4 regions of the Streptomyces sp. NPDC031274 genome follow, and region 2 is predicted to be linked to each of the others. Evidence: riboswitches for the same ligand, from Rfam matches in the RefSeq annotation. Region 2 holds a riboswitch; each other region holds the start of a gene.
The links. A riboswitch is a leader RNA that binds a small molecule or an ion and turns the genes downstream of it on or off. The one in region 2 is predicted to bind cobalamin.
Positions count from the first base shown of each region.

Region 1: it holds a riboswitch for cobalamin, as region 2 does, so the genes downstream of both, ACZ5CR_RS20740 (ABC transporter substrate-binding protein) here and ACZ5CR_RS05565 (ABC transporter substrate-binding protein) in region 2, are expected to answer to the same signal.
Region 3: it holds a riboswitch for cobalamin, as region 2 does, so the genes downstream of both, cobN (cobaltochelatase subunit CobN) here and ACZ5CR_RS05565 (ABC transporter substrate-binding protein) in region 2, are expected to answer to the same signal.
Region 4: it holds a riboswitch for cobalamin, as region 2 does, so the genes downstream of both, ACZ5CR_RS30960 (cobalamin biosynthesis protein) here and ACZ5CR_RS05565 (ABC transporter substrate-binding protein) in region 2, are expected to answer to the same signal.

Region 1 is NZ_JBVIHP010000012.1:154,613-162,111, reverse strand. Features, by position in the region: gene ACZ5CR_RS20755 (MBL fold metallo-hydrolase) at 123-935, shown strand; gene ACZ5CR_RS20750 (ABC transporter ATP-binding protein) at 965-1,780, opposite strand; gene ACZ5CR_RS20745 (FecCD family ABC transporter permease) at 1,837-2,832, opposite strand; gene ACZ5CR_RS20740 (ABC transporter substrate-binding protein) at 2,931-3,980, opposite strand; cobalamin riboswitch at 4,048-4,233, opposite strand; gene ACZ5CR_RS20735 (VOC family protein) at 4,292-4,798, opposite strand; gene ACZ5CR_RS20730 (AraC family transcriptional regulator) at 4,804-5,670, opposite strand; gene ACZ5CR_RS20725 (HAD family hydrolase) at 5,948-7,108, shown strand; gene ACZ5CR_RS20720 (DUF2252 domain-containing protein) at 7,291-7,499, opposite strand, start outside.
Region 2 is NZ_JBVIHP010000002.1:587,798-595,296, forward strand. Features, by position in the region: gene ACZ5CR_RS05550 (ABC transporter ATP-binding protein) at 1-790, shown strand, start outside; gene ACZ5CR_RS05555 (ABC transporter ATP-binding protein) at 783-1,835, shown strand; gene tsaD (tRNA (adenosine(37)-N6)-threonylcarbamoyltransferase complex transferase subunit TsaD) at 1,871-2,965, shown strand; cobalamin riboswitch at 3,017-3,216, shown strand; gene ACZ5CR_RS05565 (ABC transporter substrate-binding protein) at 3,249-4,811, shown strand; gene ACZ5CR_RS05570 (ABC transporter permease) at 4,813-5,760, shown strand; gene ACZ5CR_RS05575 (ABC transporter permease) at 5,805-6,590, shown strand; gene ACZ5CR_RS05580 (ABC transporter ATP-binding protein) at 6,587-7,499, shown strand, end outside.
Region 3 is NZ_JBVIHP010000035.1:1,362-8,860, forward strand. Features, by position in the region: gene cobN (cobaltochelatase subunit CobN) at 1-2,377, opposite strand, end outside; cobalamin riboswitch at 2,447-2,578, opposite strand; gene ACZ5CR_RS38480 (precorrin-3B synthase) at 2,647-3,972, shown strand; gene ACZ5CR_RS38485 (precorrin-8X methylmutase) at 4,036-4,662, shown strand; gene ACZ5CR_RS38490 (precorrin-2 C(20)-methyltransferase) at 4,659-6,170, shown strand; gene ACZ5CR_RS38495 (cobalt-precorrin-6A reductase) at 6,184-6,939, opposite strand; gene ACZ5CR_RS38500 (cobalt-precorrin-5B (C(1))-methyltransferase) at 6,951-7,499, shown strand, end outside.
Region 4 is NZ_JBVIHP010000022.1:114,668-122,166, forward strand. Features, by position in the region: gene ACZ5CR_RS30950 (putative cobaltochelatase) at 1-1,685, opposite strand, end outside; gene ACZ5CR_RS30955 (cobyric acid synthase) at 1,732-3,261, opposite strand; gene ACZ5CR_RS30960 (cobalamin biosynthesis protein) at 3,261-4,199, opposite strand; cobalamin riboswitch at 4,322-4,464, opposite strand; gene ACZ5CR_RS30965 (hypothetical protein) at 4,607-4,861, opposite strand; gene ACZ5CR_RS30970 (inorganic phosphate transporter) at 4,874-6,160, opposite strand; gene ACZ5CR_RS30975 (lysozyme) at 6,385-7,125, opposite strand; gene ACZ5CR_RS30980 (class II aldolase/adducin family protein) at 7,316-7,499, shown strand, end outside.

The DNA of each region.
Region 1 (7,499 bases), on a different contig from region 2:
CGCAGGCTCGGCCGTCTGGATCTCGTTCACCTTTCTCATGGTACGCATTGCCTTCATCCGTGAGAGGCGGCTACCGTTTCTCACGGATAGATTGTTTCCCATCCGTGAGGTGTATCTCCCCCATGTCATCCACGTCCTCCATGGCTGCTTCCGGCACGGCCGACGAGCAGTTCCCCGTACGCGTCTTCGGCGGCCCGACCGCCCTCTTCGAGTACGGCGGTCTGAGGTTCCTCACCGACCCCACCTTCGACGCACCCGGCGAGTACCCGGCCCCGGGCGGTCCCGGCCTGACCAAGACCGCGCCCGCTTCCGTCCCCCGCTCCGCGCTCGGCCCCGTCGACGTGGTCCTGCTCTCGCACGACGAGCACCCCGACAACCTCGATGTCTCCGGCCGCGCCCTGCTCGCCGACGTACCGCTCACCCTCACCACGCCCGGTGGCGGGCGCCGCCTGCGCGACAGCCTCGGGGACAGGGCGAAGGGGCTGCACGACTGGGAGTCCGTCGAGCTCGACCGGCCCGGCGGCGGCCACGTGACCGTGACGGGCGTGCCCGCCGTGCACGGTCCCGGCAAGCGCGAGGACGTCGAACCGCTCACCGGCGAGGTCGTCGGCTTCGTCCTGACCGGCGACGGCCTGCCCACGGTCTACGTCAGCGGCGACAACGCCTCGCTCACCGCGGTCGAGGAGACGGCCGCGCGCTTCGGCCCTGTGGACACCGCCGTCCTCTTCGCCGGCGCGCCCCGCTTCCCCCTCTTGTTCGACGGCGCACCCATCGTCCTCGACAGCGCCCAGGCCGCCGAGGCCACGAAGATCCTCGGCGCGCGCCGGGTCGTACCCGTCCACTTCGACAGCTGGGCCCACTTCACCGAGGGCCGCACCGAACTCGTCGTCGCCTTCACCGCCGCGGGCCTCGCCGAACGTCTGCAGCTCGACTGACTGGCCTCGCGGACACCTCGGAGAGGAACTCAGCCCCTCAGGAAGCGGATCGACGGGCGGCTGTCCGGGCCGTCGTCCACCCTCGTCACCACCGCCCGTACCCCGTACACCTTCGCGATCAGCTCCTCCGTGATCACCTCGGACGGTGTGCCCGCCGCGTGGGCCACGCCTTCACGCAGGACCAGTACGTGATCGCAGAACATGGCGGCCAGGTTCAGGTCGTGCAGGGCGATCACGCTGGTCAGAGGGAGGTCGGCGACCAGGGACAGGAGGTCCAGTTGGTGCTGGATGTCCAGGTGGTTGGTCGGCTCGTCCAGGAGGAGTTCCTCGGGGGCCTGGGCCAGGGCCCTGGCTATCTGGACCCGTTGGCGTTCGCCGCCGGAGAGGGTGTGCCAGGACTGGCCCGCGCGGTCGGCGAGGCCTGTGCGGGTCAGCGCCTCGTGGACCGCCTCGTCGTCCTTGGGCGTGGACGGGGACCACGCTCTGCGGTGCGGGATGCGGCCCAGGCGTACGACCTCCTCCACCGACAACTCGACCTGCGTGGTGGCGTCCTGGTCCACCACCGCCACCCTGCGTGCCACCGTGCGGCGGCCCACGTCCCGCAGTGGACGGCCGTCCAGCGTGACCGCTCCCGATGCCGGGGCCAGGACGCCCGCCAGGATGCGCAGGAGGGTGGACTTGCCCGAGCCGTTCGGGCCGAGCAGGCCGACCGTCGCTCCGGGGGGCGGGGCCAGGGTCACTCCGTCGACTATGAGGTGGCCGCCCGCCGTTCTGGTCACTCGGTCGGCTCGCAGGCCGGGGACAGCAGCGTGCGGGATCACGTCGCCGGTCACGGCGGCGGTCATGTTGTCGGTCACGGCGTTGGTCATGTCGTCCGTCATGTCCTCGATCACGTCGTCGGTCACGTCGCCTTTCGCGTGCGGTAGAGGACCAGGACGAATGCCGGTACGCCGATCAGGGACGTCACCACGCCCACCGGGACCTCCTGCGGGTCCAGGACCGTACGGGCGAGCGTGTCCACCCACACCAGGAACACCGCGCCCGCGAGCGCCGTGACCGGGAGCAGTCGCGCGTGCCCCGAGCCGACCAGGGCGCGGGCCGCGTGCGGCAGGACCAGGCCGACGAAGCCGATGGCGCCCGCGCTGCTGACCAGCGCCGCCGTGAGCAGGGCCGTGGTGGAGAGCAGCAGGAGGCGGGTACGGGCCACGTGGACTCCCAGCGTCGCCGCCGCGTCCTGGCCGAACACGAACGCGTCCAGGGTGCGGGCATGCGCCAGGCAGATCACGAGGGCGACGACGAGCACCGCCCCGCACAGCCAGACATCCGTCCAGCCCACCCCGCTCAACGAGCCGAGCAGCCAGAACAGGACACCCCGCGTCGTCTCCGCGTTGCCCGCCGTCAGGATCACGAAGGAAGTGAGCGCGGAGAAGAGCTGCATCGCCGCCACCCCGGAAAGCACCACCCTGTCGGTGCTCCCGCCCAGGGTGTGGCTGAGCAGCAGGACGAGGGCGAACGAGCAGAGGGCCCCCACGAAGGCCCCCGCCGAGATCGACACCACTCCCCCGCCGACCCCCAGGACGACGATCGCGACCGCCCCCGTGGAAGCGCCCGAGGAGACACCGAGCACGAAGGGGTCGGCCAGCGGATTGCGCAGGAGGGACTGGAGGACCGTTCCGCACACCGCGAGGCCCGCGCCGCAGACCGCCGCGAGGAGCGTGCGCGGCATGCGCAGGTTCCAGACGATGCCGTCCCGGATCGGCGTCAGCGTCGCCTCGCCCCAGCCGAGGTGGGCGGCCACCGCCGACCACACGTCCAGTACGGAGATGTCGGCGGGGCCGATCGTGACGGCCACCGCCACGGAGAGGGCGAGGGCGGCGAGTCCCGTCGTCCAGAGCAGGGCGCGGCGTACACCGCCCGCGACGCCGACACGGGAACCGGCGCCGACACCGAGACCGACACGGGCACGGGCACCGGCGCCGACACCGGCGCCACCCCTCACTTGTCGAGCCCGAACTCGCGCAACGCGTCGGCGACTTGCTCAACGCCGTCCACCGTACGGATCGACGGGTTCATGGCCTGGCCGCTCAGCAGCACGTACCGCTTCTTCTTCACCGCGGTCAGGTTCTTGGTGACCGGGTTGGACTCCAGGAACTCGATCTTCTTCTTCGCGCTCTCAGCCGTCTGCGACTTGCGGGTGAGGTCGCCGATGACCAGGACGTCCGGGTCGCGGTCCGCCACCGTCTCCCAGTTGATCTGGGGCCACTCCTCGCGGGTGTCGTCGAAGACGTTCTCCGTGCCGAGCTCGCGGGTGATGATGCCCGGCGCTCCGCAGCAGCCCGCGATGTAGGGGGCGTCGGAGTTGGCGAACCAGTAGAGGAGGGTCGTGTCGGACGCGTCGATCTCCTTCGTTGCCTTCGCCACCCGGCCCTTGAGCTCCGTGATCAGGCGTTCGCCGCGCTTCTCGACCCCGAAGGCCTTGGCCAGGTCCCGCACCTCGCCGTACACCGTGTCCATGGTCAGCGTCTTGACCCGCTTGCCGTCACCGTCGCCGCTGTTGTCCTTGCCCGCGCAGTCGGACGGTGAGACGTAGGCGGGTACGCCGAGTTCGGCGAACTTGGCGCGGTCCGCGACGCCGCCCTTGCTGACCGTCGCCAGGAAGGACGCGGTGACGAAGTCCGGTTCCTTGGCGAGGACCTTCTCGAAGGAGGGGTAGCTGTCGGCGATCCGGGGCACCTTGGCGTTGTCCTTCTCCAGTCCCTTGAGCACCGGGTCCGTCCAGGTCCCGGTGCCGACCATGCGGTCCGCGAGTCCGAGGGAGAGCAGGATCTCGGTGGAGCCCTGGTCGAGGGAGACCGCCCGCTGCGGCGGCGCCTTGATCTCCGCCTTCTTGCCGCAGGAGGTCAGGGTCAGTGGATAGCCGTCGGCCTTCTTGTCCGTGGTGGAGGAGGCAGGCGAGCCGCCGCAGGAGGTCAGCGTGACGACCAGAGCCGCACTGAAGAAACTGAGGAAGACGGGTATACGTACACGACGGGCTGTGGAGGACACACGATCCCTTGAGTCTCACGGCTCATACGCGGAGCCTGGCCTGCTTCGTCACCTCCGCCGCTCGGTGCGCGGGCGAAGGCGGCCAGCAGGTCTTCGGACTCGGGGATCGGCCGGACGGGGCGCCTTCCCAGGCGTCCGTGGACGCCCAGTGGCCGTGGCCCCGCCCGTACCCCCTCACCGCTGCGCGTCAGTTCCGGATTCGCACCGGATTCCCTGGCCCTGGTGTGGGTCGACTGGCGTCCGCAAGCTATCACGCGAGGTCAGGGCACCCCTCAGAATGCCTGGTCAGGACGCCTGAGCAGGAAGCCCGGTCAGGACGCCTGGTCGGGCCTCGGTGCGCCGCGGTAGGTGCCGAAGGACCACTTGTTGCCCTCGGGGTCGGCGATCGCGAACTCCCGGCTGCCGTACGGCTGGTCCTCGATCTCACGGATGATCTCGACTCCGGCGGCGCTGAGCCGCTGGTAGAGGTCGTCCACGTGATCGGTGACGACGTACGCGCCGAAGGTGCCCGGCTTCAGGCACCAGTCCTGCGACTTCTCGTCGTACGAGCCGAGCATGACGGCGCCGCCCTCGGGCCAGTCGAGCTCGGCGTGGGCCACGCGGTCGCCGTCCTCGTAGACGGCGGTGCGCAGGAAGCCGACCGTGCCGACCAGGAAGTCGATCAGGGCGGGGGCGTCGTTGGCCTGGAGCGACGGCCAGACATCGGGGGCGCGCCCGGCCGAAGCGGAGGTCGACCGGGGCTGGGACTGGGGCTGGGCCTGGGACTGGGGCTTGGACTGAGGCTGGGACTGGGACTGCTGCTTCTCGTTGGTGTCCATGAGTCCTACTCTTCGCCCCCGCCATGGCTCCCGGCTTGGATATTCCGGCACTCTTCGGCCAGCCAGCCGCTGGGACTCACCCCGGTGTACTGCCGGAAGTCCCGTACCAGATGGGAGTGGTCGTAGTAGCCGCAGTCGGCGGCGACGCGGGCCAGGTCGGGGGCGCCACCCGAGGCGACAGGGCGTACGACGGCGTCGCGGGCGCGCTGGAAGCGCATCAGACGGCCCGCCTGCTTGGGGCTCAGGCCCGTCTCGGCACGGAAGAGCGTGGTCAGGCGGCGTTCGCTGAGCGCCACGTGCCGGGAGAGGCCGCGCAGGGTGCCGACGCCCCGGTGCCGGGCCAGCCAGGCCCAGGCCTCGGCGACCTCGGGCCGTACGGCTCCGTTCGCGTCGGCGTCGGCCACGCGCTGCCTCAGGTAGCCGGACAGGGAGGCGAATCGCTCCTCCCACCCACCCTGCTCGCACAGCAGCTCCCGTACGTCGACGGCGCGGCGCCCCATCACGTCCGCGCCGGACGTCACCAGGTCACCGGTCAGCAACGAGGCCGGTACGCCGAACAGGGCGCGGGCGGCGAGCGGATGCACGGCGAGCTGGATGCCCGCCTCGTGCTCGGGCCGCACGACGTACGCCGGGGACTGGTGCAGGCCGCCCAGGACGATGTCCGTGCGGATGGCATCGGGGCCGACCGCCTGCTCGGGACTGCGGCCGGTGGCGACGGGACCGTCCAGCGAGAAGATCAGCGTCAGATACGGGGACGGCAGGCCGCGGTGCAGGCCGGGCAGCTCACCCGCCGTGCGGTAGCCGACGGCGGACACGACCATGCCGTCGAGCCGCGGAGCGGCCCGCACGAACTCGCGGGAGACGGTCTCCATGCCCACCAGTATGCGATGAGCGCCGCTCCGAAGCAGGCCCACGAGCAGACCGGAGCAAGCCCGAGCAGGCCCACGAGCAGACCGGAGCGCACCTGAGCCCGGAACGCACCTGAGCAAGCCCGAGCACCCCGGCAGGCGTCCCATCCCACTACCCGCCCACGGCCGACCCATGCCCGTTCCGTCCGGTGATGTCGATCATGGGAATCCGCCGTCCCACCCCATACGATGACCCGCCGCTCCGGACGGGGCGCAGACCGCTCTCAGGGGGCACAGAACCATGGCAGCAAAGGCAGTAAAAGTAGTAAAGGCAAAGGGCAAGCTGGCCGTACTCGGCACGGCGGGCGCGCTCACCGCGGCCGTTCTCGCGGGCACGGCTCTCTGGCCGAGCACGGACGCGACGGCCGCGGACGCCTCGGCGAGAACCGCCGCGAAGACCTCGAAGGCCACGGCCGAGCTGAAGCACTGGCCCAAGCCGGTCGCGAAGAAGCTGGGCAAGGTCATCGCGAAGAACGAGCACAAGGGCGCGTACGCCGTCTTCGACGCGGACAACACGACGTACCGCAACGACCTGGAGGAGTCCCTCCTGCCCTTCCTGGAGATGAAGGGGGTGCTGACCCGCAAGTCGATGGACCCGTCACTGAAGATCATCCCCTTCAAGGACACGGCGAAGCACAAGGAGAGCCTCTACAGCTACTACACCCGGCTCTGCGAGATCGACGACCAGGTCTCCTACCCGTGGGCCGCGCAGATCTTCTCCGGTTTCACGCTGAAGGAGCTCAAGGGGTACGTCGACGAGCTCCTGGCCTATGACAAGCCCATCCCCGCCGAGTACTACGAGGACGGGAAGCTGACGAAGACCGAGGTCAAGAAGCCCGAGTTCTTCACCGGCATGCAGGAGCTCTACAACTCGCTGCAAGGGCACGGCATCGAGGTGTACGTCGTCAGCGCGGCCAGCGAGGACCTGGTGCGGATGGTCCTCGCCGACCCCAAGTACGGCTACAACGTGAAGCCCGAGAACGTCATCGGCGTCGGCCTGCAGCTCAAGGACCGCAAGACGGGCAAGCTCACCAGCTCCCGCAAGGAGATCGCTGAGGGCCGCTTCGACGAGAAGAAGCTCGCCAAGCGCGAGCTGACGCCGAACCTGTGGGCGCCGCTGACCTGGTACCAGGGCAAGCCCGCGGCCATCAACACGTACATCGACGAGTGGAAGAAGCCCGTCCTGGCGGCGGGCGACACCCCGGTGAGCGACGGCCCGATGCTGTTCCACTCGGCGGACGTGGCGCACGGCGGGGCGCGGGTCTGGGTCAACCGCAAGGACTCGTACATGAAGCAGCTGGACGAGATGAAGCAGAAGAACGCGGACCGGCAGCGGGAGCTCGGCCAGAAGGTGACCGCCGACAAGCGGTGGCTGACGGTGGTCCCTGACGAGATCCGCTAGTCGTCCCGGGGACGAGGGTGTCCAGCCGTCTCTGATACCAGGGTGCCCAGCCGTCCCAGGTACGTCTGATTCGCTTCCGCCGGGTGCCGTGCCCGCCCCGCCCCGCCCGCTCGGCGGAAGCGTCGTACCGATCATGGGCGCAGAGGGCGCTCCCGCAGCGCGGCGAAGGCGTCCACCGTCTCTTAGAGCGGCCTGGGATCCTCGGCGTTCACCACCCCCGAGGCGATCGCCTCCGTCAGCGCCGCGTGGTCCTCGGCGTTCTGCACGGCGTAGCGCAGCGCGAAGTCCGCGATCGCCCGGTCGAACGTGTCGGAGCCGCCCAAGTAGGCGGCTATGGCCACGCGGTCGCCGGAGCGGGCGTGGGCGCGGGCCAGAGCCGTGCCGCAGAGCC
Region 2 (7,499 bases):
TGTCACCGGCGGCGCGGTCCGCGTCAGGGGCAGCGACACTCTGCGGCTGAGTCCGGCGGAACGCCGCAAGCTGGCCGGACCTGTCCTGTCGATCGTCTTCCAGGACGCCCTGACCGCCCTCAACCCGGTGCAGCCGGTGGGCCGGCAGATCGGCGAGCCGTTCCGCATCCACCGCGGACTCTCCCGGCGCCAGGCCAAGGAGAAGGCGATCGAGCTGATGACGCGCGTGGGCATCCCCGAGCCGAGGCAACGGGCCCGCTCCTACCCGCACCAGTTCTCCGGCGGTATGCGGCAGCGGCTCCTCATCGCGATGGCCGTCGCCCTCGATCCCGACGTGCTCATCGCCGACGAACCCACCACCGCGCTCGACGTGACCGTGCAGGCGCAGATCATGCGGCTACTGCGGGACATCCAGAACGAACGCGACATGGCTCTCGTCCTGATCACCCACGACCTGGCCGTGGTCGCCCAACGCGCGGACGACGTGGTCGTGATGTACGCGGGCACGGTCGTGGAGAACGGAGCGGTGCGGGACGTCTTCGCCGCTCCCCGCCACCCCTACACCCGGGGACTGCTCGACTCGGTCCCCGAACACGCGGTACGCGGGCGCCCGTTGCCCGCCGTGCCCGGCAGCCCGCCCGAGTTGAGCGCGGTGCCGCCCGGATGCGTCTTCCAGGACCGCTGCCCGCTGGTACGCGAACGCTGTGTCCGGGAACGGCCGGTGCTGCGTCCGTCGGGTGAGGGCCGTACGACCGCCTGCCACTTCTCAGAGGAGCTGGCCGATGTCTGAGCCCCGAGCTGCCGCCGCAGCACCCGTCGCACCGCAGGCAGCCGAAGCCAGGCCGCTGTTCGAGGTCAGTGGCGTCAGCAAGAGTTTCGGCAGCGGCCGTCGCCGACTGACCGCCCTCGACGGCGTCGACGTACAACTCGGCAGGGGAGAGATCCTCGGGCTCGTCGGCGAGTCCGGCTGCGGCAAGTCCACCCTGGCCCGGGTGCTGCTCGGGCTCGAACGGCCCGACGCGGGCACGGTGCGGTTCGACGGCACCGACCCGTTCGCCCTGCGCGGCAAGGAACTCCTCGCCTGGCGCCGCCGCGTCCAGATGGTCTTCCAGGACCCCTTCGCCTCCCTCAACGCGCGCATGTCGGCGGCCGACCTGATCGGCGAACCCTGGCGCACCCACCGGGACGTCGTACCGGGCCCGAAGGCCAGGGAGAAACGCGTCCGCGAACTCCTCGCCCTGGTCGGCCTGCGGGAGAGCGACGCCCGCCGCTATCCGGGCGAGTTCTCCGGCGGACAGCGTCAGCGCATCGGCATCGCCCGCGCGCTGGCCCTCGACCCCGACGTCATCGTGTGTGACGAGCCCGTCTCCGCCCTTGACCTGTCCGTGCAGGCGCAGGTCCTGAACGTCCTGTCGGAACTCCGCTCACGCCTCGGTGTCGCGTACGTGTTCATCTCCCACGACCTGTCCGTGGTGCGCTACATCGCCGACCGGGTGACGGTGATGTACCTGGGCAAGGTCATCGAGCACGGGAACACCGAGGAGGTCTTCGACCGGCCCCAGCACCCCTACACCTCCGCGCTGATGTCGGCCGCACCGGTCCTTGACGCCTCCCGGGCCACCGGTGACCGGGAGATCCAGCTCCAGGGGGAGATCCCCTCGCCCTTCGACATCCCCTCAGGCTGCCGCTTCCGTACCCGGTGCTGGCGAGCCGAGGACCTGTGCGCCACCCAGGCGCCGCCGCTCGTTGTCCGCGGGACGACGGGCGCGGCCGACTCCCATACGGCTCTGTGCCACTTCCCCTTGGAGCCGGTGACGGAGTCCGCGGGGGAATGAGCACCCTCTTGTTGCACATATATTGCAAGTAGAGAATGTGTGCAACAAGGAGGGGCGCAGTGAGCGAACCGGTGGTGTTGGGGATCGAGTCGTCGTGCGACGAAACCGGCGCGGGCATCGTGCGGGGCGGAGAACTCCTCGCCCACGTGGTGGCGTCGAGCATGGACGAACACGCTCGCTTCGGCGGCGTGGTGCCCGAGATCGCCGCCCGCGCCCATCTGCACGCCTTCACCCCGGTCGTGCGACAGGCCCTGGCGGACGCCGGTCTGCGGCTGGGGCAGATCGACGCAGTCGCCGTCACCACGGGACCCGGCCTCTCCGGCGCCCTCCAGGTCGGCCTTGCCGGTGCGAAGTCCCTGGCCTACGCGGCGGACGTACCGCTGTACGGAGTGCACCACCTGGCCGGACATGTCGCCGCCGACACCCTCGAGCACGGGCCGCTGCCCGAGCCGTGCGTGGTCCTGATCGTTTCCGGCGGCCACACGTCCCTGCTCCTGGTGCCGGACCTGGTGCGCGAGCCGATCCTGCACCTGGGCGACACGCTCGACGACGCGGCCGGCGAATGCTTCGACAAGGTCGCCCGCATCCTCGGGCTGCCCTATCCGGGCGGGCCCGCCATCGACCGCGCCGCGCGTGACGGCGACCCTGGGGCGGTCACCTTCCCGCGCCCACTGACCCGGGCCGGGGACGACCCGTACGCGTTCTCCTTCTCCGGACTGAAGACGGCCGCCGCACGCTGGGTGGAGCAGCACCGGCAGCGCGGCGCGGAGCTGTCGGTCGCCGATGGGGCGGCCGCCTTGCAGGAAGCTGTCGCCGACGTCCTCACCCGCAAGGCCGTGCGGGCGTGCCGCGACCACGACGTGAAGACACTGATCGTGGTCGGCGGGGTGGCCGCGAACTCCCGTGTGCGGGGCCTGGCCGAGCAGCGCTGCCAGGCCGCGGGCATCGAGCTGCGGGTGCCGCCGATGACGCTCTGCACCGACAACGGAGCCATGATCGCCGCCGTCGGTGACCTGTTGGTCCGCTCCGGCGCCCAACCCGCCCCGCTCGACGTGTCGATCGACCCGTCCGCACCCCTGGAGCACGCGTCCCTCACACCGCTGCCGAGGCCCTCGGTGCGGGCTGCTTGAAGTCACCGCTCACCCTCACCGCTCACCCTTACCGCCCTGCCCGCACCCGTCACCTCGTAGACGACAACTCGTAGGCCACAATGAGCACACGAGGCGACGGGAACCAGGAAGCCGGTGTGAATCCGGCGCGGTCCCGCCACTGTGACCGGGGAGCGATCCTCCCGCACGCCACTGTTCGCGCACGCGGACGGGAAGGCGGAGGCGAGCGACGATCCGGGAGTCAGGAGACTGATCCGTCGCCGATCTGATAGCAGGGGCGAGGACACCCCGGAGAGGATCGACTGTGATCACGTATGCCCGGACGGAGCCGAAGCAGCGCCCGGAACCCGGCAGAAGAGGGGTGCTGGCCGCCGGAGGCGCCCTGGCCCTCACCGCCACCGGCCTGCTCTCCGGCTGTGGCGGGGACGGGAAGGACGGGGGAGGGAGCGACCGGTTCCGCGCCGCCTTCACGTCGGGCGGCTCCCAGGAAACCCTCGACCCCCACGTCGCCCCGAACTTCGTCGACCAGGCCCGCGCCAAGGCCCTCTACGACACGCTCGGTACGTACGCGGACGACATGTCCGTCCGGCCGCGGCTCGCGGAGTCATGGGAGAGCGACGCCTCCGGCACCCGGTGGCGCATCCGTCTGCGCGCGGCGGAATTCCACGACGGGAAGCCCGTCACCGCGAAAGACGTCCTCTACAGCTACCGCCGCGCTGCCGACCCCGACACCGGCTCGCCCTCGCAAGTACTGCTCTCCTCGATCGACTTCGCCGCGAGCAAGGCCGACGGCGAACGGTCCGTGGTCATCAAACTGAAGGCGCCGAACTTCGAGTTCCCCACCGTCCTGGCAGGGCCCGGCACCGAGATCATCCCCGACGGGACGGAGGATTTCCGCAAGCCCGTCGGCTCCGGCCCCTTCACTCATGTGTCGTTCACTCCCGGCGGCATCGCCCGCTACCGGCGCTGGGCCGATCACTGGGACGGTGCTCCGCACATCGCCGAGCTGGAGATCGTCCCGGCGAACGACGAGTCGGCGCGGCTCAACGCGCTGCTGTCCGGACAGGTGCACTACGCCGCCGACATGGCCGGGTCCTCCGTGGAACGGCTCAAGAAGGAGAGCTCGACCCGGTTGCTGACGGCCGAGCGGGCGACCGCGCAGCAACTCCTCCTGCGTACCGGCCGTGAGCCGTTCAACGATCCGCGCCTGGTACGGGCCGTGCAGCTCGGCATCGACCGGGCGGCGCTGGTGCGTATCGCGCTGTCCGGGCACGGTGAGATCGGCGACGACCTGTTCGGGATGGGCCTGCGCGGCTATCCGGACGGCATCGAGCAGCGTGCACGGGATGTCGACGAGGCGCGCGCACTGGTGAAGGAGGCCGGTGCCGAGGGTCTGCACATCACGGTGGAGACGAGTTCCGTCGACGCCGCGTGGGAGCCTGCCGCGGATCTGATGGCGCGGCAACTGCGCGAGGTCGGACTGAAGCTGACGGCCAACACCCGGGCTTCCAGCACCTACTTCTCGGAGATCAAGACGGAGGGCGTCGCCGCCTTCAACACCACCTCCACGCTGCCCGTCTCCGACTTCCTGCAGCAGCGGGTGCGTGGTGGAGCGGCCCGCAACCAGACGCAGTACGCCTCGAAGAAGTTCGACGCGCTCCTTGAGCGAGCCCGGACCACCCGCGACGAGCGGGACCGGCTGAGCCTGCTGGCCCGCGCCCAGAAGATCGCCCGCGACGAATCCGGACTGCTGGTGTGGGCGTTCTCGGATGCCACCGATGCCATCGACCGTTCCGTCCGCGGCCTGCGTGCGGCACCGCCGAACTCTCACGACTGGGCCCGCTTCGACCGGGTCCGCATCGGCTGAGGTGCGCGCCTACATTCTCCGGCGTTCGCTCCTGGCGCTGGTCCAATGCCTGTTCGTACTGGTGGCTGTGTTCGCCGTCGGATCACTCCTACCCGGCGACACCGCCGACGTGCTCCGCGGTGAACTCGGCACCCCCGAACAAGTGGCAGCGCTACGGCAGCAGTTGGGCCTCGACGAGTCGGCCTGGACCCGCTTCTGGCACTGGCTCGGGCGGCTGCTCACCGGCGACCTCGGAAATTCCCTGACCACCGGGCTGCCGGTGGGCGACGACATCGCGCGCCGCACGGGTGTGACGCTGCTCCTTGGTGTACCCGCGTTGCTCCTCGTCACCGTGGTGGCGCCGCTGCTCGGCACCCTGTCCGGGTTGCGTGAGGGCAGCCGCACCGACCGCACGCTGAACGCGGCCGCCGTGCTGCTGCACGCCGTCCCGGAGTTCGTGCTCGGGCTGCTGCTCGTCGCATCGGTGTCCCTGGCGGCCGGACTGCTGCCCGCCACCGCCGTCGGCATGGACACGGCCGCGTTGCTGGCGGAGCCGAATGTCCTCGTGCTTCCCGTCACCGTACTGACGGCCCGGCACTTGTGCGATCTGGCACGCCAGATCCGCGTCGGCGTAGCGGCCGAGCGGCATGGGCCAGTCGCCGAGCATCTACGGCTGCTCGGCATGCGGGAACGCACGGTGGTGCTGCGCCACGTGCTGCCCAACGCTCTGGGCCCCGCCGCGCAGCAGTACGCCCGGTGCGTGGAGGGGCTGCTCGGCGGCGCCGTGCTCGTGGAGGCGGTGTTCGGATTCCGCGGACTCGGCAGTGGCTTCGTCGAGGCGGTGCAGAACCGGGACCTGCCCCAAGTGCAGACGTACGCGCTCCTGTTCGCGGGCACCGCCGTCGCCGTGAACCTCGTCGCCGATCTGGCCGCACACCGGCTCGCACCGCGACGGGAGGTGACGGCGTGATGCCGCCGGAGAAGTGCCGTTCGACAGGAGCGGTACGAGGGCGCATGCCGTGGATCGCCTTCGCTCTGCTGGGCGTGCCGGTGCTCGCGGCCCTGCTGGGTCCGTCGGTGGCGGGGGAGACGTCGCCGGACGAGAGCGCGCTGCCGTCACAGCCGCCCGGCGCGGGGCACCTGCTCGGCACGGACGTCCTTGGACGCGATGTGCTCGCGCTCGTGTTGGAGGGAGGTGCCTCGGTGGTGGGCAGCGCCCTGGCCGCGCTTCTGGTCGGTACGGCCGTCGGGGTTCCGCTGGGTCTGCTGGCCGCGGGGCCGCGGCGTGGTCTCGACGAGACGGTGATGCGTGCCCTGGACCTGCTGCTCGCCTTCCCCGGCCTGCTGGTCCTCATGACCCTGGCCGCGACGGGACACCGGGAGTGGTTCTGGCTGGTGACGGTCGCCGGGATGCTTCAAGTCCCCGCCGTCGCGCGCCTGGTACGCGGCGCCGCGCTCGCGCCGGGTTCCCGCACGGTCGTCGAGGCGCTGCGGATGCAGGGGCACGGCTGGGCGTACATCCATCTCCGGCATCTGGCGCGGGAGTTGGCTGCTCCGCTGGCCACTGATGCGGGCGGCAGGTTCTCCGTCGTGCTGTACCTGCTGGCGTCCGCCAACTTCCTCGGTCTTGGACTGCCCGCTTCCTCGCCGGACTGGGCCGTGCTCATCGAGCGCAACAGCGACGCGCTGTTCACCCAGCCCGCCGCCGTCCTCGTACCCGCAGGGCTGCTGACGGCCCTGTGCGTCGGCGGAAACCTGCTCGTGGACCGCGCCCTCGCCCGGAGGAGAAGAAGACCGTGACCGGTTCCACCGACCTGCCGCTCTTGGAGATCCCGGAGATCTCCGCCCATGCCGACGGGAGCGCGCGCCCGCTCCTGGACCGGGTCGAAGTGACCGTTTCGGCAGGCACCGTGGTCGCTGTCGTCGGCCCGTCGGGCAGCGGCAAGACCACACTCGGTCTTGCGGCACTCGGCGCCTCACGCGGCGGCGTGCGGCTTGCCGGACGTGTCCTGCTTGCCGGGACCGATCTCATGGCCCTCGCGCCGGACGGACGTCCCGCGGCCCGGGCGGGCCGTGCGGCCCATCTGCCGCAGCATCCGGAATCGGTACTGGATCCGGTCCGCCGGGTCGGCGGCGCGCTGACGGAGCTGGCGGCCCTGGGGCAGCCGGGACGGACCGCGCAAAAGGCCGCCGCACGCCGGGCACTGGTCTTGGCCGGACTGGAGTGGGACGCGGTCCGCCGCCGCTTCCCGCACCAGCTCTCCGGGGGCCAACAGCAGCGCCTGGCGCTCGCCTCCGCTCTGGTGACGGGGGCGCGGCTGCTCGTACTCGACGAACCGACGAGCGGCCTGGATCCGGCGCTCGCACACGCCCTGGGCCGGACGGTCCGCCGTCTCGCGGACGACGGCGTCGGCGTACTGCTGCTTAGCCACGACCTGCCGATGGTGCGCAGGACGGCAGAGAGGGTCATCGTCCTCGAGCACGGCCGGGCCGTGGACAACGGACCGACGACGGGCATCCTCGGCACCGGCAGCCCCGTACCAGGCCCCGGGCCATCAGCCGCAGAGCCGACCACCGTCCCCCATCCGGCCACCCGGGAACTGCTCGCCGCGGAACATCGCACCGGGTCGGGCGAGAAGACCGCTCCCAGCACGACCGCCGCGGCCCGGCCGGGCCCGGCCGGAGTCGTGGCCAGGGGGATCGTCGTAC
Region 3 (7,499 bases), on a different contig from region 2:
AGCCCGAGGGCCCCGCCGGGACGAAGCCGCCCTCCAACGCGTGGACGGCGTGGTCCAGTTCGTCGGTCGTGGCAGCCAGGCGCGGTACGACCTCGCTCGCGGCGAAGTCGAGGATGTCGGCGACGGACCGCGGGTGGCCCGCCGCGACCGAGGCCACGGCGTCCGGGGCCCAGTCCGCATCCTCCATCGCCTGGACCAGCGCACGTGCCTGCTCCTCGACCTCGTCGGCGCTGGTGCGGGTGGCCGCCGACTCGTCGAGGCCCAACGCCTCGCGCAGGCCGGGCAAGGACGCCGTACCGCCCCAGATCTGGCGGGCGCGCAGGATCGCGAGGACCAGGTTGACGCGGTCGGCACCGGCCGGGGCGCCGCCCAGGACATGGAGGCCGTCGCGGATCTGGGCGTCCTTGATCTCGCAGAGCCAGCCGTCGAGATGCATGATGAACTCGTCGAAGCCCTCGTCCTCAGGGCGGTCCTTCAGCCCCAGGTCGTGGTCGAGCTTGGCGGCCTGGATCAGGGTCCAGATCTGGGCGCGGATCGCGGGCAGCTTCGCCGGGTCCATCGCGGCGATCTGGGCGTGCTCGTCCAGGAGTTGTTCGAGACGGGCGATGTCGCCGTAGCTGTCGGCGCGGGCCATCGGCGGTACGAGGTGGTCCACGAGGGTGGCGTGGACCCGCCGCTTGGCCTGCGTGCCCTCTCCCGGGTCGTTGACCAGGAACGGATAGATCAGGGGCAGATCGCCGAGTGCCGCGTCGGGGCCGCAGGCGGCGGACAGGCCCGCGTTCTTGCCGGGCAGCCATTCGAGGTTGCCGTGCTTGCCGAGGTGGATCATCGCGTCGGCGCCGAAGCCGTTGTCGTCGGCGGAGGCGGCGATCCAGCGGTAGGCGGCCAAGTAGTGGTGCGAGGGCGGCAGATCGGGGTCGTGGTAGATCGCGATCGGGTTCTCGCCGAAGCCGCGCGGCGGCTGGATGAGGATGAGCAGGTTGCCGCGGCGCAGAGCGGCGAGGACGATGTCGCCCTCCGGGTTCTGGGACCGGTCCACGAACATCTCGCCGGGGGCGGGGCCCCAGTGCTGCTCCACGGACTCGCGGAGCTCGGCGGGGAGGGTGGCGAACCAGCGGCGGTAGTCGGCCGCCGGGATGCGGACGGGGTTGCGGGCCAGCTGCTCATCGGTGAGCCACTCCTGGTCGTGGCCGCCTGCCTCGATCAGCGCGTAGATCAGCTCGTCACCATCGCCGGAGACAAGCCCCGGCACCTCGTCCGTACCGAAGTCGTATCCCTCGGCCTGGAGTCGGCGCAGCAGCGAGACGGCGCTCGCGGGGGTGTCGAGGCCGACCGCGTTGCCGATCCGGGAGTGCTTGGTCGGGTACGCGGACAGGACGAGCGCGATGCGCTTGTCGGCGGCCGGGATGTGGCGAAGGCGCGCGTGCCGTACGGCGACGCCGGCCACGCGGGCCGCGCGCTCGGCGTCGGCGACGTACGCGGGAAGTCCGTCCTCGTCGATCTCCTTGAACGAGAACGGCACCGTGATCAGTCGGCCGTCGAACTCGGGGACCGCGATCTGGCTCGCGGCGTCCAGCGGGGAGACGCCCTCGTCGTTGTCCTCCCAGTCGCTGCGTGAGCTGGTGAGGCAGAGCGCCTGGAGGATGGGGACGTCGAGGCCGCTGAGGGCGCCCGCGTCCCAGGACTCGTCGTCGCCGCCCGCCGAGGCCTCGGCGGGCCGTGTGCCACCTGCCGCGAGGACCGTGGTCACGATCGCGTCGGCGGCGCGCAGTTCATCGATGAGTTCGGGTTCGGGGGTACGCAGCGAGGCGACGTACAGCGGCAGCGGGCGGGCTCCGGCGTCCTCGACGGCGCGGCACAGGGCCTCGATGAAGGCGGTGTTGCCGCTCATGTGGTGGGCGCGGTAGTAGAGCACCGCGACGGTCGGTCCCTCGACCTGACGGGCGGTGCGCTCCAGCGGGCCCCACGAGGGTGCGGGGGCGGGCGGTTCGAAGCCGTGGCCCGTCAGCAGGACGGTGTCGGAGAGGAACCGGGCCAGCTGCTCCAGGTTGCCGGGGCCGCCGTGGGCCAGGTAGGCGTGGGCCTCGGCGGCAAGGCCGATGGGGACGGTCGATGCGGCCATCAGCTGGGCGTCGGGGGCCTGTTCGCCGGTGAGGACGACCACGGGGCGTCCGGTGGCGATGACTTGGTCGAGGCCCTCCTGCCAGGCGCGCACTCCGCCGAGCAGGCGTACGACGACCAGGTCGGCGCCGTCCAGGAGCTGCGGAAGGTCCTCGAGCGGGAGCCGGGAGGGGTTCGCGTAGCGGTAGGCGATCGGTCCGCCTGCGGCGCGGGCGCTGAGCAGGTCGGTGTCGGACGTCGACAGGAGCAGGATCATGCGGCGTCGGGCCTTCCTCGGGGTGTCCACGCCCCGGGTGGTGTCGATGGCGTCTCCCCTGCTCGAGCGGACGAGAGCTCGGGGAAGGGAGTTCCTGACTCACCCGGCACCAGGACCGGGCTCACAGTGGCGGGACCGCGCCGGATTCACACCGGGCTTCCTCCCCTTGTCGCCGTCTGTGGCGACGACGGGCCGGTTGGCCCGTCGCTAGGAATACTAAGGGCCTGGCAACTACCGGGGGGCAGGCGGACCTGCTGCGATAGGTCGGTATGCTCGCCGCCATGCCCCCATCGGTCCCCTCGCCAGTGCTCCCGGGAGACGAGTCTGCCCGCAGCCGCGGTGACTCCTGCCCCGGGACGCTTCGGCTGCACCGGGCGGACGACGGGGCGCTGGCCCGTGTCCGCGTTCCGGGCGGGCTGCTGAGCGTGGGGCAGGCGGACGTGCTGCGGGATCTGGCCGAGCGCCTTGGAGACGGCGAGTTGCATCTCACATCGCGCGGCAATGTGCAGCTGCGCGGTCTGCGCGCGGACCGCGGGAGCGAACTGGCCCATCTCCTGGGCGAATCGGGCCTTTTGCCCTCCGAACGCCATGAGCGGGCGCGCAACGTGGTGGCTTCACCGCTTTCGGGGCTAGACGGCCGGGGAGAGCGGGACATCCGCCCGTGGCTGTCCGCTCTGGACGAACTGCTGTGCACCAGCGACAAGGCCGCCGCCCTGTCCGGCCGGTTCTTGTTCGCGCTCGACGACGGCCGGGGCGACGTGGGTGCGCTGGGCGGTGACGTGACCCTGACGGCGCGCGGCGACGAAGACGCACTGCTGCGGATCGGCCCGGCGCGGGACGCCGTCCTGATACCTGCCGCGCGGGCACCGCGGGCCGCCCTCATGGCGGCCGAGACCTTCCTGGAGCAGGCACCCGACGCGGGCGCCTGGCGGGTGACGGATCTGCCCGGCGGCACCGGCCCCCTCCTCGACGCGGTCGTACGCCGGTCGCGGCAGGCCGGGTTCAGCCCCGCCCTCACCACCGCCCCGCTCCCCCAGGGTCCGGGCGGCCCCGCCCTCGGTGTCGTGCCCGGCCCCCGCAGCGAACGCGACAAGCACGACACGGCGGCGCTGTCCCTCGGCCTCCCCCTGGGGCGCGTCAGCGCACTCCAGTGGCAGACACTGACGGACACCGCCCGCCACCGCGGCAGCGGCGAGCTGCGGCTGACCCCCTGGCGCGGGGTCGTCCTGCCGGGAGTCGAGCGGCGAGCGGCCGTGCGACTCCTGGAGGATCTGCGGGCCGCCGGCCTCATCGTCGGATCCGACTCGCCCTGGACCGGGGTGGGGGCCTGTATCGGTCGGCCCGGCTGCGCCAAGTCCCTGGACGACGTACGCGCGGCGGCGACGGCGGCCCTGGGGCCTGTGGGGGCGCTGCCCGTGTACTGGTCCGGCTGCGCACGCCGGTGCGGTCATCCCCACGGGGAGTGGGTCGATGTCGTCGCCACTCCTGACGGCCATGAGATCTCCCGCGTACACGGCGCGGATCGCGATGCTCCGGTGACCGTCCCCGGCAGCTCCGGCGGGCTCGCCGCCGCCGTGGCCGCGGCCCGCGGCTGACACGACATGAACGACCCAGCGACACCTGACTGTTCCATGCCCTATCAAGAGAGCGAACGCACTGTGCATCAGTACGAGAAGGACGGACCGGCGATCTACCGCCAGTCCTTCGCCACGATCCGCGCGGAAGCGGATCTGGCGGGCCTGCCCGCCGACGTGAGCCAGGTCGCGGTCCGCATGATCCACGCCTGCGGCATGGTCGACCTCGTACGCGACCTCGCTTTCACCCCGGACGTGGTGGCCCGCGCCCGCGAGGCCCTGCGGGCCGGCGCCCCCATCCTGTGTGACGTGGCCATGGTCGCGAGCGGCGTCACCCGCAAGCGGCTGCCCGCGGACAACGACGTGGTGTGCACCCTGTCCGACCCGGCGGTGCCCGCACTGGCCGCCGAGCTCGGCACCACCCGCAGCGCCGCCGCCCTCGAACTGTGGCGCGATCGGATGGAGGGCGCGGTCATAGCCGTCGGCAACGCGCCCACCGCCCTGTTCCGCCTGCTCGAAATGATCGAGGAGGGCGCACCGCGTCCCGCCGCCGTCATCGGTGTGCCCGTCGGCTTCGTCGGCGCCATGGAGTCCAAGGACGCCCTGGCCGCGCACCCGTCAGGCCTTGAACACATGATCGTGCGGGGCCGCAGGGGCGGCAGCGCCATCGCGGCCGCCGCACTCAACGCGATCGCCAGCGAGGAAGAATGAGCGTGAGCGAGCACAAGACAGGCCGCCTGTACGGTGTCGGGCTCGGCCCCGGCGATCCGGCCCTCATGACCCTGCGCGCGGTGGAAGTCATCGCCGAGGCCGATGTCGTCGCCTATCACAGCGCCCGGCACGGACGGTCGATCGCGCGGTCCATCGCGGCCAAGCATCTGCGCGCCGACCACATCGAGGAAGCACTGGTCTACCCCGTCACGACGGAGACGACCGACCACCCCGGTGGCTACCGGGGTGCGATGGAGGACTTCTACACCGAGGCGGCGGCCCGCCTCGCGGTGCATCTCGACGCGGGACGCACGGTCGCCGTCCTCGCGGAGGGCGACCCGCTCTTCTACGGCTCGTACATGCACATGCACAAGCGGCTCGCCGACCGCTATCCCACCGAGGTGATCCCCGGAGTCACCTCCGTCAGCGCCGCCGCCGCCCGGCTCGGCACTCCGCTCGCCGAGGGCGAGGAGGTGCTCACCATCCTGCCCGGCACCCTGCCGGAGGAGGAGCTGACCGCCCGTCTCGCCGCCACCGACGCGGCGGTGGTGATGAAGCTTGGCCGTACGTTCCCCGCGGTACGCCGCGCCTTCGAGGCCTCCGGGCGGCTGCCCGAGGCCCACTACGTCGAGCGCGCCACGATGGCAGGCGAGCGCACCGACGAGCTGGCCGCGGTCGACGCCGACACGGTGCCGTACTTCGCGGTCGCGGTCCTGCCCAGCAGGATCGACGCACCCCGGCCCGAGCGCGCCCCGGAAACCGGCGAGGTGGCCGTCGTCGGTACGGGTCCCGCCGGGCCGCTGTGGCTCACGCCCGAGACCCGTGGCGTGCTGGCCGCCGCCGACGACCTGGTCGGCTACACCACCTACCTGGACCGGGTGCCGGTCCGCCCGGGGCAGGTGCGGCACGGCTCGGACAACAAGGTCGAGTCGGAACGCGCCGAGTTCGCCCTGGATCTCGCCCGGCGCGGGCGGCGCGTGGCCGTGGTCTCCGGCGGCGACCCGGGCATCTTCGCCATGGCGACGGCCGTCCTGGAGGTGGCCTCGCAGAAGCAGTACGCGGATCTGCCGGTGCGGGTGCTGCCGGGGGTGACGGCCGCCAACGCGGCCGCCGCCCGCGCGGGTGCTCCGCTGGGCCACGACTACGCCACGATCTCGCTCTCGGACCGGCTCAAGCCGTGGGAGGTGATCGCGCAGCGGCTGCGGGCGGCGGCATCGGCCGATCTGGTGCTCGCGCTGTACAACCCGGGCTCCCGCAGCCGGACCTGGCAGGTCGGCAAGGCCCGCGATCTGCTTCTCGAACACCGCTCGCCGGACACGCCCGTGGTGCTCGGCCGCGATGTCGGCGGCCCGACCGAGAGCGTACGCACCGTGCGGCTCGCCGATCTCGATCCGGCCGATGTCGACATGCGCACGATCCTGCTCGTCGGGTCCTCGCAGACCCGCTGGGAGCAGCGGGGCGACGGACAGCAGATCGTGTGGACGCCCCGCCGCTATCCCGAGGACTGAGCCTCCGGTGCTGCTAGGCCTGGCTGCCGCCATGTGTGCGCAGCCAGGCCAGGGCCTGCTCCGGAGTACCGGCCACTGTCACGCCTTCGGGCACCGGCGGTCGGCTCACCACGACCACCGGGATCCGTGCCTCGCGGGCCGCGGCCAGCTTGGGGGCGGTGGCGGCCCCGCCGCTGTCCTTCGTGACGACCACGTCGATGCGATGGCGGCGGATCAGCTCACGCTCACCCTCCAAGGTGAACGGGCCGCGGTCGAGCAGGACCTCCATCCGCGCGGGGTGCGGTGCGTCCGGGGCGTCCACCGAACGCATCAGGAACCACAGCTGGTCCAGAGCGGCGAAGGCGGAAAGACCCATGCGCCCCGTGGTGAGGAAGACACGCTGCCCCAGCGCGGGCAGTGCGTCGGCCGCCTCTGCCAGGGAGCCGACCGTGTGCCAGGCGTCGCCTTCGCCCGGCACCCAGCCGGGCCGACGCAGCGCGAGCAGGGGAACATGGGCGGCAGCGGCAGCAGTGGCCGCGTTGAAACTGATCGTCTCGGCGAAAGGATGGGTGGCGTCGATGAGCGCGCTCACCTGGTGCGTACGCAGCCAGGCGGCCAGGCCGTCGGCTCCGCCGAAGCCGCCCACGCGGACCTCGCCCGGGGGCAGCTTCGGGCTCGCCACCCGTCCGGCCAGTGAGCTGGTCACCCTCGCCGGGGCGGGAAGCGCCTCCACGAGTTCCTCGGCGAGGCGGCGGGCCTCCGTCGTCCCGCCGAGTACCAGTACGTGCATCGGATCCATCCATGAGTGAGGCGAAGGGCGGGCGCAGCGCCCAACTCAAGCACACCGGTCTGCGGCCCGGCTGGACGACCGGTGCCTGTGCCACCGCTGCGGCCACGGCCGCCTATACGGCCCTGCTCAGCGGCGACTTCCCCGACCCGGTCACCATCACCCTGCCCAAGGGCCAGACACCGGCCTTCGCCCTCGCGGTGGAGGAGCTGGCCGAGGGGCGGGCGACGGCGGGAGTGGTCAAGGACGCGGGCGACGACCCCGACGTGACGCACGGCGCCCTTGTGCGGGTCACCGCGCGGCGGCTGCCGCCGGGTTCGGGTGTGGTCTTCAAGGCGGGGCCCGGCGTGGGCACGGTCACCCTGCCCGGGCTGCCGCTCGACGTCGGCGAACCGGCCGTCAATCCCGTGCCGCGCCAGATGATCCGCGACCACATCGCTCGGGTCGCCGCGGAGCACCGGGGTTCGGGAGACGTCGAGATCACGATCTCCGTGGACCACGGCGAGGAGATCGCCCGCTCCACCTGGAACCCTCGCCTCGGCATCCTGGGCGGCCTGTCGATC
Region 4 (7,499 bases), on a different contig from region 2:
TCGACGGACGAGGTCGGCGGCAGCGCCACCTCGGCGTCGGAGCCGCGGAAGGTGACAAGACCGACCTTGTCCCGGCGCTGGTAGGCGTCGAGCAGCAGCGAGAGCACCGCACCCTTCACGGCGCTCATCCGCTGGCGTGCGGCCATGGACCCGGAGGCGTCCACGACGAAGAGCACGAGGTTGCCCTCACGCCCCTCCCGCGTCGCCTGCCGCAGATCGTCCCGCCGCACGACGAGCCCCCGCCCCACGCGCCCCCGCGCCCGCTGATGCGGGGCAGCCGCGTGCACGGTGGCCGCCAAGTGCAGCTTGGTGAGCGCTCCTTGAGGCCGCCGGGCCCCGGTGGTCCGCCCGTGCTCGGTCCGCGCCCTCGATCGGCGCCCCGCGGCACCCTCACCGAGACCGGGGACGCTCAGCATCTTCGTACGGAACGGCTCGGAGGCCTGCACGGGCCGCTGTTCACCGCCACCGCCACCGGCCGCGGGAGCCTGTGCCGGGGATGCGTCGTCGTCCTGGTCCTGCCCGGTCCCGGCGTCGGTGTCGGAGGCGGGTGCGTCATGTGCGTCGGGCGCCGGGGCGTCGGGGGTGTCGGGCCCCTCCTGGGGCGGCTGTCCGCCCCCGCCGGGACCGTCGCCGTCGGGCTCGGGGTCCTCGCCCCCGTCATCGCCGTTCTCGTCGTCGCCGTTCTGCTCCAGCGTGTCGTCGAGCTTGTCCTCGTCGAGGCCCGGCGCGTCGAAGGGGTTGCGACGGCGCCGGTGCGGAAGCGCGAGAAGAGCGGCCTGCCGTACATCCTCGGCGAGTACGTCGTCGCGGCCGGCCCAGGCGGCCAGAGCCGTCGCGGTACGCGCCATCACGATGTCGGCCCGCATCCCGTCGACCTCGAAGGCCGCACAGGTCGCGGCGATCTGCCGCAACGCACCGTCCCCGAGCCGCACGTGGGGAAGCAGCGCACGTGCCGCGACGATCCGGTCCCGCAGCGCGGACTCGTCCTCGTGCCACCGCGCGGCGAACCCTTCCGCGTCGTCGTCGTACGCGAGCCGTCGGCGCACGACCTCGACCCGCTGATCGGTCTCGCGCGATGCGGCGACCTCGACGGTGAGCCCGAACCGGTCGAGCAACTGCGGGCGCAGTTCGCCCTCTTCGGGGTTCATGGTGCCCACGAGCAGGAACCGCGCGGCATGCCGGACGGACACGCCCTCGCGCTCGACGTACGAGGCGCCCATGGCGGCGGCGTCGAGCAGCAGGTCGACCAAGTGGTCGTGCAGCAGGTTGACTTCGTCGACGTAGAGGATGCCGCGGTGGGCGTCGGCGAGAAGACCCGGCTCGAAGGCCTTCACGCCCTCGGCGAGCGCCCGCTCGATGTCGAGAGCCCCTACGAGGCGGTCCTCGGAGGCCCCTACGGGCAGTTCGACCATCCGCGCGTCCCGCACCGAAGCGCCGCCGACGTCGTGCGGACCGTCGGGGCAGGCGGGGTCGGGGGCGGCCGGGTCACAGGAGAAGCGGCATCCGGCGACGACGGGCACCTGCGGCAGCAAGGCCGAAAGGGCTCGCACGGCGGTGGACTTGGCGGTGCCCTTCTCCCCGCGCACGAGCACACCGCCGACGGCGGGCGAGACGGCGTTGAGCAGCAGGGCGAGCCGCAGGTCGTCCTGCCCGACGAGGGCGGTGAACGGATAGGGGGTACTCACAAGGCCTCCATTACGTGGTTCAGGGCGGGGCAGGGGGCGGCGGCTCTCACCCGTCCCCCTCCGCCGGTCGTGCGGGCGCCCCGGGTGCGATGAAGGGGAGGCCGGACGGGGCGCCGGTCTCGATCAGGCGGAGCAGCGCGTCCGTGTCCGCATGCTGCTCGATCAGGTCGCCGAGCAGGTCGAGCTGCTCCTCGCGCAGTGCGGCGAAGCTGGTGTCGGGCGCGGGCACGAAGCGGCGCCCGGCGGCGCGGGCGACCTCGGTCAAGAAGCGGCGCCGGAACGCGTCGCTCTCCAGCGAGCCGTGCCAGTGCGTGCCCCACACCTCGCCGACGCGGCAGCCGTCCAAGAAGGCCTCACCGCCCAGGACTTCGGCGACGCCGTGATGGATCTCGTACCCCTCGACGGGTTCGCCGAGCGCCTCGCCGACCGGCCGCGCGAGGGTCTTCTCGCGCGCGAACCGCACGCGCACGGGCAGCAGGCCGAGCCCGTCCACGGCTCCTGCCCGCGACTCCACGTCGTCCTCGATGTGCTCGCCGAGCACCTGGAAGCCACCGCAGATACCGAGCACGGGCCGCCCCTCGGCGGCGCGCCGCGCGATGGCGTCCGCGAGACCGCGCTCGCGCAGCCACTGAAGGGCGCGGACGGTGCCGCGCGTCCCCGGTACGACCACGAGATCGGCGTCGACCAGCTCATCGGCGCGGTCCACGAACCGCACCACGACGCCGGGTTCGGCGGCCAGGGCGTCCACGTCCGTGAAGTTCGACATCAGTGGCAGGGCACAGACGGCGACCCGCAGCACGTCCTCACCGACCGGGGGAGCGACGACGGACTCCCGCACGGCGCCCCGCAGGGACACCCGAAGGCCGTCCTCCTCATCGATGCCGAGGCCGTGCTGGAAGGGCAGCACACCGAACGTGCGCCGCCCGGTGAGCCCGTGCAGCATGTCGAGCCCGGGTTCGAGCAGTGAGACGTCGCCCCGGAACTTGTTGACGAGATAACCGGCGACCAGTTTCTGGTCCTCGGCGCTGAGCAGCGCGGTCGTACCGAAGAACGAGGCGAAGACGCCGCCGCGGTCGATGTCGCCGACCACGAGGACCGGGAAGCGGGCGGCCCGCGCGATCCCCATGTTCACGATGTCCGTACGCCGCAGATTGATCTCCGCGGGACTGCCCGCGCCTTCGCAGATCACGGCGTCATAGCTGCCCCGAAGTTCTTCGAGGCATCCCACGACGGTGGAGAGCAGCTGCTCCTGGCGCCCTCCGTGGTAGCCACGCGCGCTCATCTCGCCGACGGGCTTGCCCATGAGGACGACCTGGCTGCTGCGGTCACTGCCCGGCTTGAGCAGCACGGGGTTCATCAGCGCGCTCGGCTCGACCCGCGCGGCCTGCGCCTGCATGGCCTGGGCCCGCCCGATCTCGGCGCCTTCGCGTGTGACGAAGGAGTTGAGGGACATGTTCTGCGCCTTGAAGGGCGCGACGGAGACCCCCTTGCGGGTCAGCCACCGGCAGATCCCGGCGGTGATCACGCTCTTCCCCGCGTCGGACGTGGTCCCGGCAACGAGCAGCCCACCACTCATCAGGCCCTGCCTTTCCGCATAGTGCTCACCACGGCCGCGACCCCCAGGGCGAGCAGCCCGACCCGTCGCGAAAGCTTCACGGCCCGCTCGATGTCGGCGACTTCGACGTCCCGCCCGTCCCCGTTCAGGACAGGCCGGTGCTCGACCCGGCCCCCGTACGAGAGGGTCCCCCCGAGCCGTACCCCCAACGCCCCGGCGAAGGCGGTCTCGACGGGCCCCGCGTTGGGGCTCGGATGCTTGGCCGCGTCCGCACGCCAGGCCTTCAGGGCTCCTCGCGGCGCATCCCCGGCGGCAGCCGCGAGCACCGCGGTGAGCCGGGCCCCGGGCCACCCCAGAACATCGTCGAGCCGCGCGGAGGCCCACCCGTACCTCCGGTACTTCACCGACTTGTGCCCGACCATGGCGTCGAGCGTGTTCACGGCCCGGAAGGCGACAAGCCCGGGAACCCCGCCGAGCGCACCCCACACCAAGGCGCCGACGACCGCGTCGGACGTGTTCTCGGCGACGGACTCGACCACGGCCCGCGCGATGCCATCGGCGTCGAGCGCCTGCGGATCCCGCCCGCACAGATGCGGAAGGCGCTCCCTGGCCACCTCGATGTCCCCGGCGGCGAGCGCACCGCCGACGGCCCGCGCCTCGCGGCCGAGCGAGGTCCCGCCGACCACGGCCCAGGTGGTGGCGGCGGTCAGCGCGACGGATGCGGCGCGTGAGTCACGTACAAGGGAAGAGGCGAGGGCGGCGGCACCGGCCGCGCCCCCGGCGCACACCACGGCGTGCAGGGCGCCCCACCCGCGGTGGTCACGCCACAGCACACGCTCGACGGCTCCCGCGGCCCGGCCGAACGCGGCGACCGGATGCCCGCGGCGAGGATCGCCGAGGAACAGATCACCGAGGAGGCCGGCGGCGGCGCCGTACGCGAAGTCGCGATCGGCACGCATGGCTTCAGCCGGCCGTGACGCGGAGGGGAGCGAGGGGCCCGGCCTGGACAGGCGGGGGCACAGAGACCGGCAACGGGCGGCCGCACATGGCGATATGTCCTCACTCAGGGTGTCCGCGCCCTGATTCGACGAGATCGGCGGCGAGAGTTCCTGGCTTCCGAGGAGTCGTCTCCTCGATGACAGTGGCGGGACCGCGCCGGATTCGCACCGGCTTCCTCTTCTGCCGCCGTAATGGCTCCGGCAGTCCACCACGCCCGCGAACGCCCGTCAACTTGCCGTTGACCTGGGGCGGGAGAGTGTGCCGAGGCCCACAGCCGGGCCTCTCGCCGGAACCCTCACCGGGCCCGCGCACAGAGGTGGGGTGCGGGCCGCCGAAGCGTCCCGCACCCCACCCGGAGCTGCGATCGTCAGGCGACGATCAGAGAGATCCCGTACGCCACCGCCGCCGCGCAGAGCGCGAAGCACACGTACGCGCCCGTGCGTGCCGCCATCGGGGGCCCGCCCGCGGTGGAAGCGGTGGAAGCGGTCGAAGCGGCGCCGGACGTTGCCGCCTCGCGCTTGGAGAGGCCGACGATGCCGAGGGTGAACAGGCCCACCAGGGCCACCGTCACCGCGAGGCTGACTCCGAACACGGAGCCGAGAGCTGCCCAGTCGATGTTCATGCTGACTTGTCCTTACACCGTGGCGGGCCGGGCGGGGTCCGCCACGGTGCCGGTCGGAGTCGGGGTCGGGGCCGGGATGGTGGCCTTGACGAGGTCGACGTCCGCGGTCGTCACGGCCGAGCCGGTGGGCGGCGGCGTGACGGCGGCGATCGCGGTGGTCACGACACCGGCGGGCTCGGCGGCCGGGGAGCCGCCGATCTCGTCGTCGGCGACGTTCGTGTGGTCGACGGCGTCGCGCCGGGACAGCGCCCAGATGACGGCGGAGCCGGCCACCAGGAGCGTGGCGGTCGCCGCGACGCCCCAGGGGCCCTGCTTGGTGAGGAACTCGGCGCCCGCGCCGACCAGACCGGCGGCCGGGAGCGTGAGGCCCCAGGCGACGAACATGCGCGTCGCCGTGGACCAGCGGACCACACCGCCCTTGCGGCCGAGGCCCGCGCCCATCACGGCGCCCGAGCAGACCTGGGTGGTGGAGAGCGAGAAGCCGATGTGCGAGGAGGCCAGGATCGCGGTCGCGGCGCTGGTCTGGGCGGCGAAGCCCTGCTGCGGCGCGAGGTCCGTCAGACCCTTGCCCATCGTGCGGATGATGCGCCAGCCACCGAGGTAGGTGCCGAGGGCGATGGCGATGCCGGCCGAGACGATGACCCACATCGGGGGGTTGGCGCCCGGGTTCAGGACGCCGCCGGTGATCAGGGCGAGCGTGATGATGCCCATGGTCTTCTGCGCGTCGTTCGTGCCGTGCGCCAGCGAGACGAGGCCCGCGGAGGCGATCTGACCGGCGCGGTAGCCCTTGGCGGTCGCCTTGGTGTCGGTGTTGCGCCCGATGCGGTACGTCAGGCGCGTGGCCAGCGTCGCGGCGATGCCGGCGACGAGGGGCGCGGCGATCGCGGGGAGCAGGATCTTGGTGACGACGGTGCCGCCGTTGATCGACGACCAGCCCATCGACATGACCGCGGCGCCGATGAGGCCGCCGAAGAGCGCGTGGGAGGAACTGGAGGGCAGGCCCACCAGCCAGGTCAGGAGATTCCAGAGGATCGCGCCCACCAGGGCGGCGAAGATCACCTCTGTCTTCAGTCCGTCCTCGTTGACGATGCCGCCAGAGATCGTCTTGGCGACTTCGATCGACAGGAAAGCGCCGACGAGGTTCAGCACGGCGGACATGGCCACCGCCGTCTTGGGCTTGAGGGCGCCAGTCGAGATGGTGGTGGCCATCGCGTTGGCTGTGTCGTGGAAACCGTTCGTGAAGTCGAACACGAGAGCGGTAACGATCACGATCCCGAGGAGAAGCGTGATGTGTTCCATTTACCCAGGCTTCTGTTGGACGTCAGTGGCAAGTGGAACGTAGGCAAGCTGAGTGAACGGAAAGTGAACTGGGTCGGGCCGTGCGGTGACCCAATTCGGGGCACTGCCACTCCGGTTCCGTCGTGGCCCTGACGAAGATCGCCCGGAGTGGCGTCGCGAGGCCTGGAACGTGAGCTTCCAGAGGCCTGGAATGCGGGGTTCCGAGGGTGTCCGGCAGCGCGTGGCTACCCTCGGGCGAACCTCTTCAGCTGGCTCAGCGAGCCGTTGAAGAGATTCTGATCACCTGGCAGCCTGCCGCCGTTGTCGTACTGCCAGAAGGTCAGGTACGACCAGCCCCTGGGCAGCGACCCCGACCCCGCCGACCAGCGCGCGAGCCACAGCGCGTGATGCGCCGCGAAGGCACGGCTGCCGCCTGTGCACTTGTTCCACCACCTGGTGGTCGTGTAGATCACGGGACGCCGTCCCGTCTGCCGCTTCACCTCGTTGCTGAACGACTTGATCCAGTGGACCATGCCCCGCTTGCTGATGCCGTAGCACTTCCGCTTGCCGTACGGATTGTGCTCGATGTCGAGGGCCGGCGGCAGCGTCCGGCCGTCTGCGCTCCACCGTCCACCGTGCCTCATGAAATAGGCGGCCTGCTTCTTGCCCGAGGACTTGCTCGGCACGGCGAAGTGGTACGCGCCGCGGAGGATGCCCGCTTTGCGGGAGCCGTTGTACTGCTGCTTGAAGCGAGGATTGCGGTACGTGTAGGACTCGGTGGCCTTGATGTAGACGAAGCGTGCGCCCTTGCTCTTCGCCTTGTGCCAGTTGACTCGCTTCTGGTGCGACGAGACGTCGTGCCCCCTGGGCTTGCCCGCCGCCGAAACCGGAATCTCGGCGAGGACGGTCCACCCAAGGGCCAGAGTCACTACTGAGGCCGCGATGACGCGCGCGCGGCGACGGGACGGTTTGTGGTCATGAGCCATATTTCCTCCCGGACTGCGACGTGCGGGACAAATTCTTCCGGAGAGTACTGGAAGACCATCGGATGGCAGTCGATGGCCGCCGATGGCAAGCCAATCAATGCCAGGGAGGGATGTATGCACATTTGTACTCTTACGGACTCCCTGCCTCCGCCCCTACGGTGCCGCGCCTCACGGCTGGCAGGATCGCGGCATGACGGAGCAGCGGGACGAAGTTCGGCAGGACGCGGTGGAGCGGGCGTGGGGCGAGCTGGTGGCGGCTGCCCGCAGGACGGTGACGGACGGCCTGGTGGTGGGCACGTCGGGCAACGTCTCGGTGCGGGTCGGCGGCACGATCCTGGTCACCCCGAGCGGCATGCCGTACGACCGCCTGGGGC